Regions from separate parts of the Moritella sp. 36 genome, predicted to be linked through region 1. Evidence: predicted binding sites of a transcription regulator. Region 1 holds the regulator's gene; the other holds the start of a gene.
What was found. The regulator MetJ, encoded in region 1, represses methionine synthesis genes. The targets are predictions, from matches to a motif close to TAGACGTCTAGACGTCTA.
Positions count from the first base shown of each region.

Region 2: the regulator MetJ is predicted to act here: its motif matches at 5,464-5,481, upstream of metK (methionine adenosyltransferase).

Region 1 covers NZ_CP056120.1:140,940-149,223, forward strand. The annotation lists gene HWV03_RS00605 (malic enzyme-like NAD(P)-binding protein) at 1-441, shown strand, start outside; gene HWV03_RS00610 (RNA-binding S4 domain-containing protein) at 547-1,116, shown strand; gene metJ (met regulon transcriptional regulator MetJ) at 1,270-1,596, opposite strand; gene HWV03_RS00620 (bifunctional aspartate kinase/homoserine dehydrogenase II) at 1,773-4,196, shown strand; gene metF (methylenetetrahydrofolate reductase) at 4,340-5,227, shown strand; gene ppc (phosphoenolpyruvate carboxylase) at 5,326-7,956, opposite strand; gene argE (acetylornithine deacetylase) at 8,115-8,284, opposite strand, start outside.
Region 2 covers NZ_CP056120.1:863,849-872,132, reverse strand. The annotation lists gene panC (pantoate--beta-alanine ligase) at 1-52, shown strand, start outside; gene panD (aspartate 1-decarboxylase) at 228-608, shown strand; gene tkt (transketolase) at 766-2,754, opposite strand; gene clcA (H(+)/Cl(-) exchange transporter ClcA) at 3,207-4,616, shown strand; gene HWV03_RS03995 (YfaZ family outer membrane protein) at 4,692-5,294, opposite strand; gene metK (methionine adenosyltransferase) at 5,544-6,695, shown strand; gene HWV03_RS03985 (SprT family zinc-dependent metalloprotease) at 6,792-7,325, shown strand; gene HWV03_RS03980 (hypothetical protein) at 7,451-7,681, shown strand; gene HWV03_RS03975 (endonuclease I family protein) at 7,894-8,284, shown strand, end outside.

The sequences.
Region 1 (8,284 bases):
GCTGACGATGTCAAATTAATGGCCGATAATCCAATTATTTTTGCATGTTCGAATCCTGATCCAGAAATTAAACCTGAATTGGCTCACGCGGCACGTCAAGATTTGATCATGGCAACGGGTCGTTCTGATTATCCAAATCAGGTGAATAACGTACTGTGCTTCCCGTTTATCTTCCGTGGAGCATTAGATGCGCGAGCGAGTGTGATTAATGAAGCAATGAAAGTCGCGGCTGTACATGCAATTCGTGAAATTGCGAAAGAAGAAGTGCCACAGTCAGTATTAGCTGCGTCTGGTGCGACATCGTTAGAGTTTGGTAAAGAGTACATTATTCCAAAGCCAATGGATCCTCGTTTATTACCACGTGTTGCACGTGCTGTTGCATTAGCGGCAGTTGAAACGGGTGTATCGCGTATCGATTTACCAGAGAATTACATGCTGTAACTAACCAGTATGATTTTCACAAACGCCAAGGTTTATCCTTGGCGTTTGCATTTCTAGGTTTATACTTGTATAAAGTTCTGCTATTTGCCCACATTTAAGGTTCCCATGTCTGAAGAATATGAAATTGAAGTTATCCCTGTTGTTGTCGCTGAAGAACCGATTGAATTATATAAGATCTTAAAAATCGAAAATTTAGTGACCTCGGGCAGTGAAGCGAAGAACTATATTGCAGACGGTTATGTGTATGTGAATGGTGAAGTTGAAACACGCAAACGTAAAAAGATCATGTTTGGCGATATCATTGGTTTTAATGGTGAAGCTTATCAAGTCATGTCTGCGGAAGAACTTGCAGAGTACGATATTACTGATGAAGAAGAATTTGTGGACCCTGCGGCTTTAGAGTCTGATTCTGTAGCAACATATATTACAGAAAACGATGTTACTGAAGACTATTTCACAGGAAACAATACTGTTGAGCAAGATGTTGCTGTTGAACCCGAATTTATTGCACCAACACCAGTTGCTAAGCCTGTTGTCGACAGCATCCCTGAAGGTATCTGGGAGCAGCCTGAAAAGAAGAAAAAGAAAAAATCTGAAGCTAAACAAGTGAAAGTAGCTGAACCGAAACCGGTTGAGAAAAAGAAAAAAGGCCGCGCGGCTCCTTTTAGTTTTTAGATTTCACTTTAAGGTATTAGCAACAATGCGAGCTAGATAGCGCATTGTATATAGGTTAAATCAAAACAGGCTCCTATAATTGGGGCCTGTTTTATAAAAGGTGGGCCTGTTTTATTTTCAGACGTTCTTTATTTAGCATTCGTTAGTTAGTGACTAATCATCTTGTTCTAAATAATCATCGATATTGATACCCAGCGCTAACATTTGTGCCCGAGCTTCTTCAGGGATACTGTCTGGTTTGTCTTTTGTTAAATCTTCATCGGCAGGTAATGGTTGACCTGTGTAAGCATGTAAAAATGCCTCACACAACAACTCACTGTTGGTTGCATGTCGTTGATTATTAATCTGACGGCGAGTTCTTTCATCTGTCAGTACTTTTAATACTTTCAAAGGAATTGAAACAGTAATTTTTTTAACCTGTTCACTCTTTTTCCCATGCTCTGCATAGGGGCTAATATACTCGCCGTTCCACTTCGTCATTTTTGACCTTTGCGTAAATTATTATTTATGAATAAGTAATAAGTCTACCTTTGAATTTGATTATTGGCAATCAGTATGTAAAGAGCTCTAGACGTCTATTGACCTGTTGTAGCCTAATAGTGTATGTTTTGAGTTACTGGAAATATATTAATTCGATATTAAGTTCGGGAGAACGCATGGACGCAATTAAGCGCAGTATTCATAAATTTGGTGGCAGTAGTTTAGCTGATGCTACCTGTTATCGTCGAGTATTGACGATAATTAGCCAACACACCAAAGCACGCGATCTTATTGTCGTTTCTGCAGCGGGCAAGACCACCAATCAATTATTAGAATTATTACAATTAGCCGAAGACGGTGATCAAGCTGCATCGGAACGTCTTATTGCGACATGCGAGTATCAAACTAAGTTAGTTACAGAACTATTAGAAGGTGCCTTATGCACACAACTCACTTCTGCATTGCAAGATGATATTCATACTATAGGCCATTTATTAGAAACTACCCTTGATGTGTATGCTAAAAACCAAATTTTAGCGCATGGTGAGGTGTGGTCCGCACGATTATTAGCAGCTTTACTGAGTCAAAGCGAACTACCAGCTAATGATTTAGATTCTCGCTTGTTTTTAACAACTGAATTAGCCGCGCAACCTGTGGTTGATGAAATGGTGTCTCGCCAAAAATTAGACTCGTGTTTAGCGACCCTGACTAATCGCGTTGTCGTGACCGGTTTTATTGCTGCAGATACACAACAGCGTACTGTGACATTGGGGCGAAATGGCTCTGATTATTCTGCGACCTTGTTAGCTGCATTAGTAGATGCTGATCAAACCACTATTTGGAGCGATGTTGCGGGGGTATTTAGTGCCGACCCACGTCGTGTAAAAGATGCTGAACTGCAAACTAAATTATCACTTTATGAAGCGGCTGAGCTCGCGCGTTTAGGCTCTCCCGTATTACATGCGCGTACATTACAACCTGTTGTCGAGAGTAAACAGCATGTGCAGTTACGTTGCAGTTATACCCCTGATGAGGGGTCAACTCAGATCCACCGTCGTTTACCAAAAGGTAAAGGGGCTAAAATTGTCACCTCGATTGATGATCTACATTTAGTGGATGTTGAGTTTAATCATGATGCAGATTACCAGCAACAATATAATCAGTTAATTGCATTGTTAGCACAGCAGCAACTCTCTCCTATCTGTATCAAACGCCGTCCGACGGATTATATGGTTAGATTTGGTTATACCGCTGAAATTGTTGAGTTTGCACTTACTGCATTAGCAACATATAAACAGCAGCAATCTAATGTAAAAGCCATTGAGCATGTGAGTGGTTTTTGTATGGTGGCGCTAGTGGGTTCTGGTGTAACCGATAATGCGTTGCAATCACATCAGTTTTATCAATTAATTTCAGAGCATAATCTAACATTTGTACAGACAGGTGAAAACCATTTAAGTATCTGTGCCGTTCTGCAGAAAGTGGTGTTAGAGCCGTTATTGAAAGAGTTACATACGGCGTTATTTAAGCAGCCAAGACGCATTGGTGTGGTGCTGTTTGGTAAAGGAAATATCGGTGCTGGTTGGCTATCTCTGTTTGCGGAGCAAATGCATAAAGTACCCGAACAACAAAATGTCGAACTGTGTTTATGCGGTGTATATGGCTCTCAGGGCGGGGTATTAGACTTCAATGGTCTGGATGCTGCGACGGTACTTGATGACTTCCAACCCGAATCGTTTGTATGGGAACAGTTATTATCTAATCTCGCATTGCACCCGTTTGATGAACTGGTGATTATCGATATTACCGCTAGTGAAGCTATCAGCTATTATTATCCTGAATTTGCCCAACACGGTTTCCATCTGATTTCAGCAAATAAATTCGCTGGCGCGGCGAGCAGTGAATTTTATAATCGGGTTAAGCAGAGCTTTAGTGATAATGAAAGCTATTGGTTATACAACGCCACGGTTGGCGCAGGGTTACCGATCCAATCATCTATGGATATGCTGCAACACAGTGGTGATCAAGTGACAGCTGTTAGCGGTATTTTCTCTGGTACCTTATCTTGGTTGTTTCAACAATATGATGGTAAAATTGCGTTCTCGGAATTAGTGGAACAAGCTTGGCATCAAGGGCTAACGGAACCTGACCCTCGTGAAGATTTATCGGGTAAGGACGTACAGCGCAAACTGCTTATTCTAAGCCGTGAAGCGGGCTATGAGATGGATCTTGGCGATATTAAACTCGAGTCATTGGTATCAGAAGATCTAATGGCATTTAAAGTGGACGAGTTTTTAGAACATTGCGAAGCACTCGATGACAAAATATTACATATGTTTAATAAAGCCAAAAAGCAGGGCTTAGTATTACGCTATGTCGCTAGTTTTAGTTGTAAAGAAGGGGCGCAGGTTGGGTTAGAGTTCTTAGAACCAACCCATCCATTTGCCAACTTATTGCCGTGTGATAATATTTTTTCAATTAATAGTCACTGGTATCGCCATAACCCATTAGTGATCCAAGGCCCTGGTGCTGGCAGAGATGTGACTGCGGGTGCTATTCAATCTGATCTTTTCCAATTATGTAAGTTGTTCGCGCGTTAATTTTTACATTCTCCTCTGTCGAAAACCAATGCGCATATAATTCATGTTTAAGATGAATTATGTGCGTTGACTTTATCCACCAAACTTGTGATGATTGAGACGTAAAGAGGTATGGACGTCTAAACATCTTAAGGGAATAAAGTATGAGTTTTCACAACGCACAAAATATTGAAGTATTGAATCAAAGTGTTTCTGAATTGGGACGTGATATTAACGTTTCATTTGAATTTTTCCCGCCCAACTCTCCAGCGATGACGTCTACTTTATGGGAGTCAATTAATCGTTTAAAAGCGTTAGACCCTAAATTTGTGTCTGTGACATACGGTGCTAATTCCGGTACTCGTGATCGTACTCATAACATTATTAAACAAATTAAGCATGAAACAGGCTTGATTGCTGCACCACACCTCACTTGTATTGACGCTAATCGCAAAGAGCTAAAGCAGATTGCAACAGATTACTGGGACAACGGTATTCGTAATATCGTGGCTTTACGTGGTGATTTACCACCGGGCTTGAATCAGCCTGATATGTATGCAGCTGACTTAGTTGCTTTATTAAAAGAGGTAAATGATTTTGATATCTCAGTTGCCGCCTATCCAGAAGTTCACCCCGAAGCAAAAAATGCGCAAGCAGATCTGCTCGCGCTAAAAGATAAGATTGATGCCGGTGCTGATCGTGCTATTTCACAGTTCTTTTTTGATACCGAGAGTTTTTTACGCTTCCGAGACCGTTGTGCGGCAGTCGGTATTGATAAAGAGATCGTGCCGGGTATTTTACCAGTATCAAATTATAAAACCTTATGTAAGTTTTCAAAACTGACCAATGTAAAAGTGCCTAATTGGATGCACAACCAGTTTGAAGGTTTAGATAATGATCAGGCGACACGTAATCTGGTTGGCGCAAGTATAGCCATTGACCAAGTGAAAGTATTGTCGCGCGAAGGGGTGAAGGACTTTCATTTCTATACGTTAAACCGCGCTGATCTAACGTATGCTATTTGTCATACATTGGGTGTACGTCCAAAATAATCATCGTACTGGTTATCTTTACTTATATCAGAATCAAAAATGCCGACATGATGTCGGCATTTTATTATCTATTCATTAGCTGATAACTAAATTGAAAGTTAACCGGTATTACGCATACCTGCAGCAACACCAGCGATACTTACCATTAAGGCTTGTTCAATATCTGGGTTCACTTCTTCACTACTACGCGCGCGGCTTAATAGCTCTGCTTGTAGGATGTTCAGAGGGTCGGTATACGGGTTACGTAACTCAATTGACTTTTTACTCCAGGGCTGAGCATCAAGTAATTGCGTGTCAGGTGTTAAACCTAAGATCAACTCAGTTGCTAACGCCAAGCTTGCACGTAGTTCTTTGCCTAAATGCCATAAATCTTCAGTCACTAGACATTGGTCATAATATTCCGCTAACCAAGCATCAGCTTTCAAAAATACCATTTCGAACATTTCAATACGGGTATTAAAGAACGGCCATTGTTGCTGCATTTCTTGCAGTGTCTCACGCTGACCTGAATCGAGCATGTTTTTGAATGCTGCTGTACAACCTAACCAAGCGGGTAACATCAAGCGGTTTTGTGTCCATGCAAAGATCCAAGGGATGGCGCGTAAGCTTTCTACTCCACCGTTTGGTTTACGTTTTGCTGGGCGGCTACCGAGTGGCAGTTTACCTAATTCTAACTCAGGTGTCGCAGATCGGAAGTAAGGCACGAATTTTTCATGGCCTTGGATATATGAGCGATATTCTTCACATGAATCCGAAGACATTTGATCCATTGCATCACGCCAAGCTTGTTCTGGTGCTGGCGGCGGTAGTAAATTAGCTTCTAAAATTGCACTGGTGTAGAGGTTTAAGCTTTGTTCTGCAACATTGGCAAGGCCAAACTTAAAGCGGATCATTTCACCTTGCTCTGTTACGCGTAAACCACCTTTTAATGAACCTGGAGGTTGTGATAATAAAGCTGCATGTGCAGGTGCACCACCACGACCGATGCTACCACCACGTCCATGAAATAAAGTCAGCTTAATTTCTTCTTGCTCACAGATATTAACCAAGGCTTCCTGCGAACGATACTGCGCCCATGAGGCGGCGATTACACCTGCATCTTTCGCAGAGTCAGAATAACCGATCATGATATATTGATGGCCATTAATGTAGTTTTTATACCAATCAATCGCTAATAAACTTGCCGTCACTGTACCCGCATTATTCAAATCGTCTAAAGTTTCAAATAACGGCGCAACAGGTAGACGGAATGGACAACCAGTTTCTTTTAATAGTAGTTGTACAGCGAATACATCTGAGGCTTTACGTGCCATTGAAATGATGTAAATCCCCAGTGATTCTGGATCTTGCTTTGCCACAGTGCGACAAGTATCAAGCACTTCTTTCACATCTGCAGACGGTTGCCAGCATTGTGGGATAAGTGGGCGCTTGTTATTAAGCTCTTGCAATAAGAACGCTTGTTTATCTTGCTCGCTCCATTGTGCATAGTCTCCAAGACCCAAGTAACGCGTTACTTCGGCGATCACATCGGTATGACGATCACTGTCTTGGCGGATATCAAGTTTCACTAAACTCACACCGAAACATTCAACGCGGCGAATAGTATCGAGTAATGCACCTTGGGCAATAACACGCATACCACAGGCATTAAGTGAGTTATAGCAAGCTAACAATGGCTCACGTAACTGTGCTGTTGTCGTGATGATGTCACGGCTTTCTGTGTATTCGCCTTTTAACTGCGCAGTTAAGCTCGCTAATGTTTCTGTTAACTCACTACGTAATTTTTTCAGTAATACACGGTATGGTTCATGACTTTCACCGACTAATGCACGTAATGTGTCATCACAGTCATTCATTGATAATTCACTGGTGAGATGTTTTACATCTTTAAGGAACAAGTGAATAGCCATCCAACGACTGGTTAATAATACTTCTTCGGTGACCGTTGAAGTAACAAACGGGTTACCGTCGCGATCACCACCCATCCAAGAGGTAAATTTAACGGGTGAAGCGTCAATAGGTAATTGGTAATCTAAGCGGTCTTGTAAACGTTTATCAAGACTGCGTAAGAAGTTTGGTACTGCATCCCATAATGAATTTTCTACTACTGCAAAGCCCCATTTAGCTTCATCGACAGGGGTAGGGCGTACTGTTCTGATCTCGTTGGTGTGCCAGGCTTGTGATACCAATTGTTCGATACGCGTCATGAAGACATCACGCTCTTTGCTACTTAATTCAGTAAGCTCTAACTGGCTAAGGCATTTATTTATCGCGCCATGCTTATGGATCAGGGTTCGACGGGTGATTTCAGTTGGATGTGCAGTCAGTACTAAATCGATCTTAAGGTTTTTAACCGCAGAAAGTACATCTTCTTCACTGATTTCAGAGTTATTTAGTTTAGCAAAGAGTTCATCGATAGAGTCTGGCACGCAAGTGTTATCTGCACAATTACGTGAAGTGGTGTGGAACTGCTCAGCGATATTAGCCAGGTTTAAGAACTGACTAAACGCACGCGTTACTGGTAATAGCTCATCATCAGAGAGGCTACGCAGTACGGTGAGTAATTGTGCACGGTCTTTATCATTACCTGCACGGGATGATTTTGCTAGTTGACGAATGGTTTCAATCTTATCTAAGAACTCTTCTCCAAGATGATCCTTGATTGTATTCCCTAGTACTTGGCCCAATAAGCCGACATTACTTCGTAACGCTGCATATTTATCTGACATACATAATCCTTCAATTCAGTGATGTAATACGGCAACAACTATTATCGTTATGTATGTAAAATAACTATATTTAGTGACATTCGTCAATTAAATCGTGTAATTAATACGATTAATTGTGATATCAGGTGTAAATTTACTACAAAACGATAATTCTTTAGTTAGTTTTTACATGTTTCTTCAATCAGTTTTTGGATAATCGCCTGTGTTGGTTTAATTGCGGATAAATCTAAATATTCATCAGGTTGATGGGCTTGATTAATACTCCCTGGACCCATGACGATAGTGTCACATCCAAGTTGTTGAATAAACGGTGCTTCGGTACAATAAT
Region 2 (8,284 bases), 720 kb from region 1:
ATTCTTAGGAAAGGCACGTTTAATCGATAATAAAGTGATTAAATTACGCTAACGATTAGCGCAATTTTACCTAACAACTAGTACAATTGCGCTAATTAAACAAATACGCTACTATGGACGCCGGTACATATTTTGTACGGTATATATGTATACCTAAGTGACTCCAAGATGAACAATCAACACCTTGGGTATATTCATAAACTATTAATGGAATGGGTTTTAGAACAATGCAAACCACAATGCTAAAAGGTAAATTACACCAAGCGCGTGTAACACATGCAGAATTAAACTACGAAGGTTCATGCGCAATCGATCAAGATATGCTTGATGCGTCAGGGATCCTAGAGTATGAAGCAATCGATATCTATAACATTGATAATGGTGAGCGCTTTTCGACTTACGCTATCGCTGGTGAACGCGGTTCGAAAATCATTTCAGTGAACGGCGCAGCAGCACGTAAAGCCGCTGTCGGTGATCGCATCATTATCTGTGCATACGTACGTATGGACAATGAAGAAGCGAAACAACACAAACCTTCGCTTGTTTATCTTGATCAAGTTAATGACATCGTTCGTACAAGTAACGATATTCCAGTACAGGTTGCCTAGTTCGCAAACCGATACGGAATAGTGAAAAACCAGCGTCATGCTGGTTTTTTTGTGTCTATAATTTAGTCCCTATCACAACAAATAAAAAAGAGCACCTAAGCGCTCTTTTTCGTTACTCTAATTAAAAGTAGTGTGCCATCTGCACACGGTATTTAAATTAAAGCGCTTCTGCAGCTGCAACTACGTTTGCAACAGTAAAACCGAACATTTCAAACAGTTGCTCAGCAGGTGCTGATTCACCGAATGTAGTCATACCGATAATAGTACCGTTAAAACCAGTGTATTTGTGCCAGAAGTCAGCGATACCCGCTTCAACTGCAACACGTTTAACAACGTCAGACGGTAGAACAGATTCACGGTATGCAGCATCTTGCTTGTCAAATACGTCTGTAGCTGGCATAGATACAACACGTACCTTACGGCCTTTTGCAGTAAGTTCTGCAGCGGCTTTAGTACAAAGTTCAACTTCAGAACCTGTAGAGATAAGAATAAGTTCTGGTTTACCATCACAATCTACTAGCGTGTAACCACCTTTAGCAACGTTAGCTAACTGTGCATCAGTACGCGGCATAGGTGTTAGACCTTGGCGACTGAAGATTAATGCTGTAGGACCATCTTTACGTTCAATTGCGTGTTTCCAAGCAACTGCTGATTCAACAGAATCACATGGACGCCATGCGCTCATATTAGGCGTCATACGTAAGCTTGCAACTTGTTCTACTGGTTGGTGAGTAGGACCATCTTCACCTAAGCCAATTGAATCATGTGTGTAAACTTGAATGTTTTGCACTTTCATCAAAGCAGCCATACGCATTGCATTACGCGCATATTCCATGAACATTAAGAATGTAGCACCGTAAGCCGTGAAGCCACCGTGTAAAGACATACCATTAATGATTGCCGTCATACCGAACTCACGTACACCGTAATGCAGGTAGTTACCTGACGCATCATCTGCAGTGATTGCTTTAGTACCAGACCACATCGTTAAGTTAGATGGCGCTAAATCAGCAGAACCACCAAGTAACTCAGGTAACATTGCGCCGAATTCTTCAATACAGTTTTGTGATGCTTTACGTGTTGCTACTTTTGCAGAATCAGCTTGTAGCTGTTTGATGTAGTCAGACGTTTTAGCTTCCCAATCAGCTGGTAACTCGCCAGAAGTACGACGTGCGTATTCTGCTGCTAGTTCAGGGTATGCAGCTTCATATGCAGCAAATTTTTCATTCCATGCAGCTTCAGCTTGTGCGCCAGCTTCATTAGCATCCCATTCAGAATAGATATCTGCAGGAATTTCGAATGCAGGGTGTTTCCAACCTAATTTTTCGCGTGTAGCAATAATTTCTGCGTCACCTAGAGGAGCACCATGACAGTCATGCGTACCTTCTTTGTTTGGTGAACCGAAACCGATCACTGTTTTACAACAGATAAGGCTTGGACGTGATGTTTCAGCTTTAGATGCTTCGATTGCCGCTTGGATTTCATCACTGTTATGACCATCAACAGAAATGACATGCCAGCCATAAGCTTCAAAACGTTTCACTGTATCGTCAGTGAACCAGCCATCAACTTCACCGTCAATTGAAATACCATTGTCATCCCAGAATGCAACTAGTTTACCTAGGCCTAATGTGCCTGCAAGTGAACATGCTTCATGTGAGATACCTTCCATTAGACAGCCATCGCCTAAGAAAGAATAAGTGAAGTGATCAACAATTTCATGTTCTGGTTTGTTGAACTGCGCTGCTAATGTTTTTTCAGCAATTGCCATACCAACAGCGTTAGTAATACCTTGGCCTAGTGGACCAGTTGTCGTCTCAATACCAGGCGCGTAACCGTATTCTGGGTGACCAGGTGTTTTTGAATGTAATTGACGGAAGTTTTTCAATTCTTCAATTGGTAATGCATAGCCTGTTAGGTGTAGCAGTGAGTAAATAAGCATTGAGCCATGACCGTTTGAAAGAATAAAGCGATCACGGTCAACCCAGTTTGGATTTGCTGGGTTGTGGTTAAGGTTCTTACGCCATAATACTTCGGCAATATCTGCCATGCCCATTGGTGCGCCTGGATGGCCTGAATTTGCTTGTTGAACTGCGTCCATACTTAGGGCACGAATCGCGTTCGCTAGCTCTTGACGAGATGGCATAGTTTGCTCCTGCTGAGATTAATTTAAAATACTTTTAAGCTGTTATATTGTCATAAAATTATCTTATGTATAACAAGTTTTTTTAGTTTATTTAGATTTATCGAATTTTAGGTTCATGTCGGGATATTAACGTTCTAGACAAACCCAAACCACTTTCGAATGAAGGCATGTTAACACTCAAACGAACCTTATGCTGTGATTTTATTAACAAGAATGTGACCCTTGTACATAAATAATAATTTTTAATCGGCATTTTTTTTACGACATCTAACTAAAAAGAAATACTATCGAAGCTGTTTATTAGTTATACTGTTTTCGCATTCATTCTCCACAACGAACTTCGCAGAAAACGATCATAGATAACGCGAACGATGCTGTTATACGTCAGTAATTGCTATTACTCGATATGAGGTTATTTGCACTCTTTTCACTGTATCAAACGGCACATGAAAATGGCTAAATCGCCCAATTTAAAATTTTTCAAGACTGCACTGCGTAAGCATCGTACAAGTCCAAAATTACTTTCTGCCAAACACGACTACATTGTGCTGCCTATTATTTCTGCGCTTGTTGGCGGGATGACAGGCTTAATCATCGCCCTATTTGAAGCTGCGGTGCTATGGACTGACGCCCAACGATTACAAATGTTCAATCCTTTAGCACTGCCACCAAGCCTCAATATACTGTTAATCATGATACTCAGTGGTGCTATAGTTGGTTTTTCATTTTGGCTCACATTACGCTTCGCCCCCGAAGCATCTGGCAGTGGCATTACCCATATCGAAGGTGCACTTGATGGTATGTATGACATTCGCTGGCGTCGCTTATTACCGGTTAAATTTATAGCAGGTACATTAGCCGTTAGCTCAGGTATGATCTTTGGTCGTGCAGGTCCGTCGATTCAAATCGGCGGCACAATTGGGCGCATGTTTGCAGACACAGCAAAGCGTTATACCAATGCCACTCATATCCTTGTTGCAGCTGGTGCGGCGGCGGGACTCGCAGCCACATTTAATGCGCCACTTGCCGGAATTTTATTTGTTATTGAAGAAATGCGTCCCCATTTTCGCTACAACATGACATCGATAAAATGTGTGACTCTCGCAGCGGCAGTTGCCACCATAGTGATGCGCGCTTTTCATGGCCAAGAAGCCGTTATGCCAGTCATGCATTTTGACGTTCCACCGCTAACCTCGCTTTGGCTATTTCTTTTATTAGGGTCCATTTTTGGTGTCATTGGCGTGTATTTTAATCGCTGGATTATAAACAGTACAAAATTATTAAAACGTAAACAAAATAATAAAATGCACCGTATTATTCTTACTGGTGTATTCTTTGGTTGCCTGTTTGCCTTATTACAGTCATTTGCACCTGACACCGCTGGTAACGGTAGAGATTTAATGGTCAGAATGATTCAAGAGCCAACTACTTGGGCTATTTTAGTCGGCTTATTTGTGATCCGCCTATTCGGTACTATCGCTTGTTTTGCTTCGGGCGCACCTGGCGGTGTGTTTACCCCAATGTTAACGCTAGGTACTTTATTTGGCCTTGCTTATGGCGTTATTGCAGCCGAGCTATTTCCCAGCTTCGTAGCCGAACCAACGGTATACGCAATAGCAGGGATGGGGGCATTATTTGCCGCGACAGTGAGAGCGCCAGTGACAGGTATTGTATTAGTGGTTGAAATGACGGATAGCTATGAGTTGATTCTACCTTTACTCATCACTTGTCTTGGCGCAACGTTTGTCGCCCAAATAATCGGTGGTAAGCCGCTTTATGCCGAATTATTAAAGCTGTCATTACCTAAAGAAACTGTAGCAGAAGATAACGCTATAACAGCAACACGCTCTCCAACAAGTTAATGCCACATTTAAGCTAGAAATAAAAAAGCACCCTACTAGGTGCTTTTTCGTGATATTTACAAAGCCTCTAACGGCTTAGAATATCCATTTCAAACCAAATAGAAAGTCACTTGTTAGACGTTCTTTCGGCATATTTTTATACTCAACCGTTGTATGATTATACTCAGCAAAGAGACTTGCTGTTGGCATTAACTCGTAGTTAGCACGAAAGGCCCACTGCGTGTAATTTTCTGTGTCACCAAATGCGAGGATTTCAGGGCTGAAATGGAATCCAGCTTCTACACTAAACTCTTGAGTTAAACGTAAGCCACCTAAACCGCCAAATGCTAATGCATAACCATCACCATTATCGTTATCCATTCTTACGGCTTTCGCGCCAAGTTCAAAGAATGTTGAACCAACATCTTGAAACGCATAAAGGCCCGTATCTGCGGTATAACCATTGTCGATAGTCTGTAGGAAGTCACCTTTTAGCTTTAGCGCTTCTTTCATTTCAAGATCATAGCCCAAAATAATATTATCGTTATTGAAGGCAAGTGAGATGTTTGATGCTGCACTACTAAAGCTAGCCAGTAACCCGGCAGTGATAACTAATGATTTTTTCAATGACACTTTATTATTCCCAATGGCAAGAGTGGTAGTTACATTTAATGATAGTGAGCGAATAATTTCTCTCATTGAAAAAATCCCGTCACTTCATACTTTTAATACTTTCGTCCTATGCTACTTCATATTGACTATTTATTACATATATATACAAAAATTCTCTTTAAATAGTACTTTTAAACATATTTGCAAAATTAATATGATCTAAGGACTATCTTAATACAGGTAAAATAGTTTAGAATAGCCGTCTAGATGTTAAAACATCTACACATATGAACGTCATTACGTCGGTTGTATTTAAATTAAGAGAGAATTAAAACTATGGCTAAGCACTTGTTTACCTCTGAGTCAGTATCAGAAGGTCACCCTGATAAAATTGCAGACCAAATCTCCGATGCTGTACTTGATGCAATCATCGCTCAAGACCCAAAAGCACGAGTAGCCTGCGAGACTTATGTTAAAACAGGTATGGTGATGGTTGGTGGTGAAGTAACGACTGACGCTTGGGTTGATATCGAAGAAATCACCCGTAAAACAGTACGTGAAATCGGTTATATCAACTCAGAAATGGGTTTTGACGCCGACTCTTGTGCAGTATTAAACACAATTGGTAAACAATCTCCAGACATCAACCAAGGTGTTGACCGTGATGATCCACTAGAGCAAGGCGCTGGTGACCAAGGTCTAATGTTTGGTTATGCAAACAATGAAACTGAAGAATTAATGCCAGCTCCGATTACGTACTCACACAAGCTGGTTAAACGCCAAGCTGAAGTACGTAAAAGTGGCACGCTTCCTTGGTTACGCCCAGATGCAAAAAGCCAAATCACATTTGCTTATGATGATGGCAAAATTGTTGGTATCGATGCAGTTGTACTATCAACTCAACACTCTGAAGATATCAAACAAGCAGATTTAGTAGAAGCTGTGATGGAAACAATCATCAAGCCAGTACTACCTGAACAATGGTTAACTAAAGAAACTAAATTCTTCATTAACCCAACTGGTCGTTTCGTTATCGGTGGTCCAGTAGGTGACTGTGGTTTAACAGGCCGTAAAATCATCGTTGATACATACGGCGGTATGGCGCGTCACGGTGGTGGTGCATTCTCTGGTAAAGATCCATCAAAAGTTGACCGTAGTGCAGCATACGCAGCACGTTATGTAGCTAAAAATATCGTAGCAGCAGGTCTTGCTGACCGTTGTGAAATACAAGTTTCTTACGCGATCGGTGTTGCAGAACCAACGTCAATCTCTGTTGAAACATTCGGTACAGGTAAAGTAAGCGAAGAACTACTTGTTAAACTTGTTCGTGAACATTTCGAATTACGTCCACACGGTTTAATCGAAATGTTAGATCTTAAGCGCCCTATTTATCAAAATACAGCTGCTTATGGTCACTTCGGTCGTAGAGAGTTCTCTTGGGAAGCAACAGACAAAGCTGAAATCCTACGTGATGCAGCAGGTCTTTAGTCAACATTAGTTTTTAGCTAACGGTTGATTATAAAGAGGCGCTTTTGGTAACATAACCAGAGCGCCTTTTTTATAAATGATTTTGTAGATAATACTATGCTTAATGATTTACTCCTGCAACAAAATGTCAGCTCACATACCGTAGAACAATTAGTTTTAGATAAAATAGAAACCTGCTATCAACAAGCTGAGTTAAAGTTAAATAAAACATTCCCCCGACCAAGCATTAATTTCAAACAACGTGGTAAAGCAGCAGGTAGCGCTCGATTACAAATTAATGAATTACGTTTTAACTCTATCTTGTTACAAGAAAACCAACAGCATTTCATCGCACACACAGTGCCACATGAAGTTGCACACCTATTGGTTTATCAAATTTATGGGCGCACTAAACCCCACGGTAAAGAATGGCAACAAATCATGAATCAAATATTTGATCTCGCAGCCAAAACTACGCACCAATATGATGTTTCAACTGTGAAAGGCAAAACTTTTACCTATGCTTGTCACTGTACAGAACACTTATTAACAATTCGTCGCCATAATAAGATAGTCCGTGATAGCGTCAAATATATTTGTCGTTCTTGCAAACAAAGTTTAATCATAAAACATTTAATAACAATGGATTAACTTAAAACTGTAGATGTGACAACTTGTTTGATAATTATCTAAAAAATTAACGTATATAGGTGTATTTATCTAAATTCATCAGATAAAATAACTCAATACATACCATTGTGATAGGGAACTAGGTTATGACTCAAACGTTAGATACTGCAAGATCTACCGATTATGAAATGGAAAAACTGATAGCTGCAGTTTTAAAGCGTAACAAAAATCAAGCGGAACAAATCGCCCGAACTCTTGATCTGAGTGCTTTATCTATCTCTCAACGTATTTTCATGGCAAAGTCCGGTGTGTTAAAAGAAAAAATGCTTACGGATTCAGATATCGCAGTACGTTACGCCGCTTCTCGCGCAAAATAACCACTTAGATGCCTAGAGAGCAGTTGCTATCTTCTGCTCTTTTTTATATCTAAACCCCCTCTCTAGTTCAACAGTCAAACTTCTTTATATTACACTCACCTCTAACAATATTATTCATAGTCAACACTCCGTTAATTAAGATTATTTTACTATTCTATCGTCTATTCTAAGTTGTGCTACAATGCTGAATTATTACATTGGAGCAGTCTGTAATGTTAAAACAATTCGGTACTATAGTTATATCAACCACCTTATTATTCCCTTCTTTTTCTAATGCTTCGAACGATGGAAATCAAACAAATCAATCCTTTAGTAAAGCCAAAAAAATGCTTGAACGGCAGGTATATACCGATGTACCTAGACTGACGATCTATTGCCAGGCTGATTTCAATAGCACAAAGAAGATCACCGACCATAATGGTTTTACATCACAAAAACATGTGAAACGCCAGGCAAAAATTGAATGGGAACACGTCGTCCCAGCGGAGAACTTTGGCCGTAATTTCAGTGAATGGCTAGAAGGTAATAGTGCGTGTGTGAATAGTAAAGGTAAGAGCTTTAAGGGTCGTCGCTGCGCCGAAAAAGTAAATATAGCTTACCGTT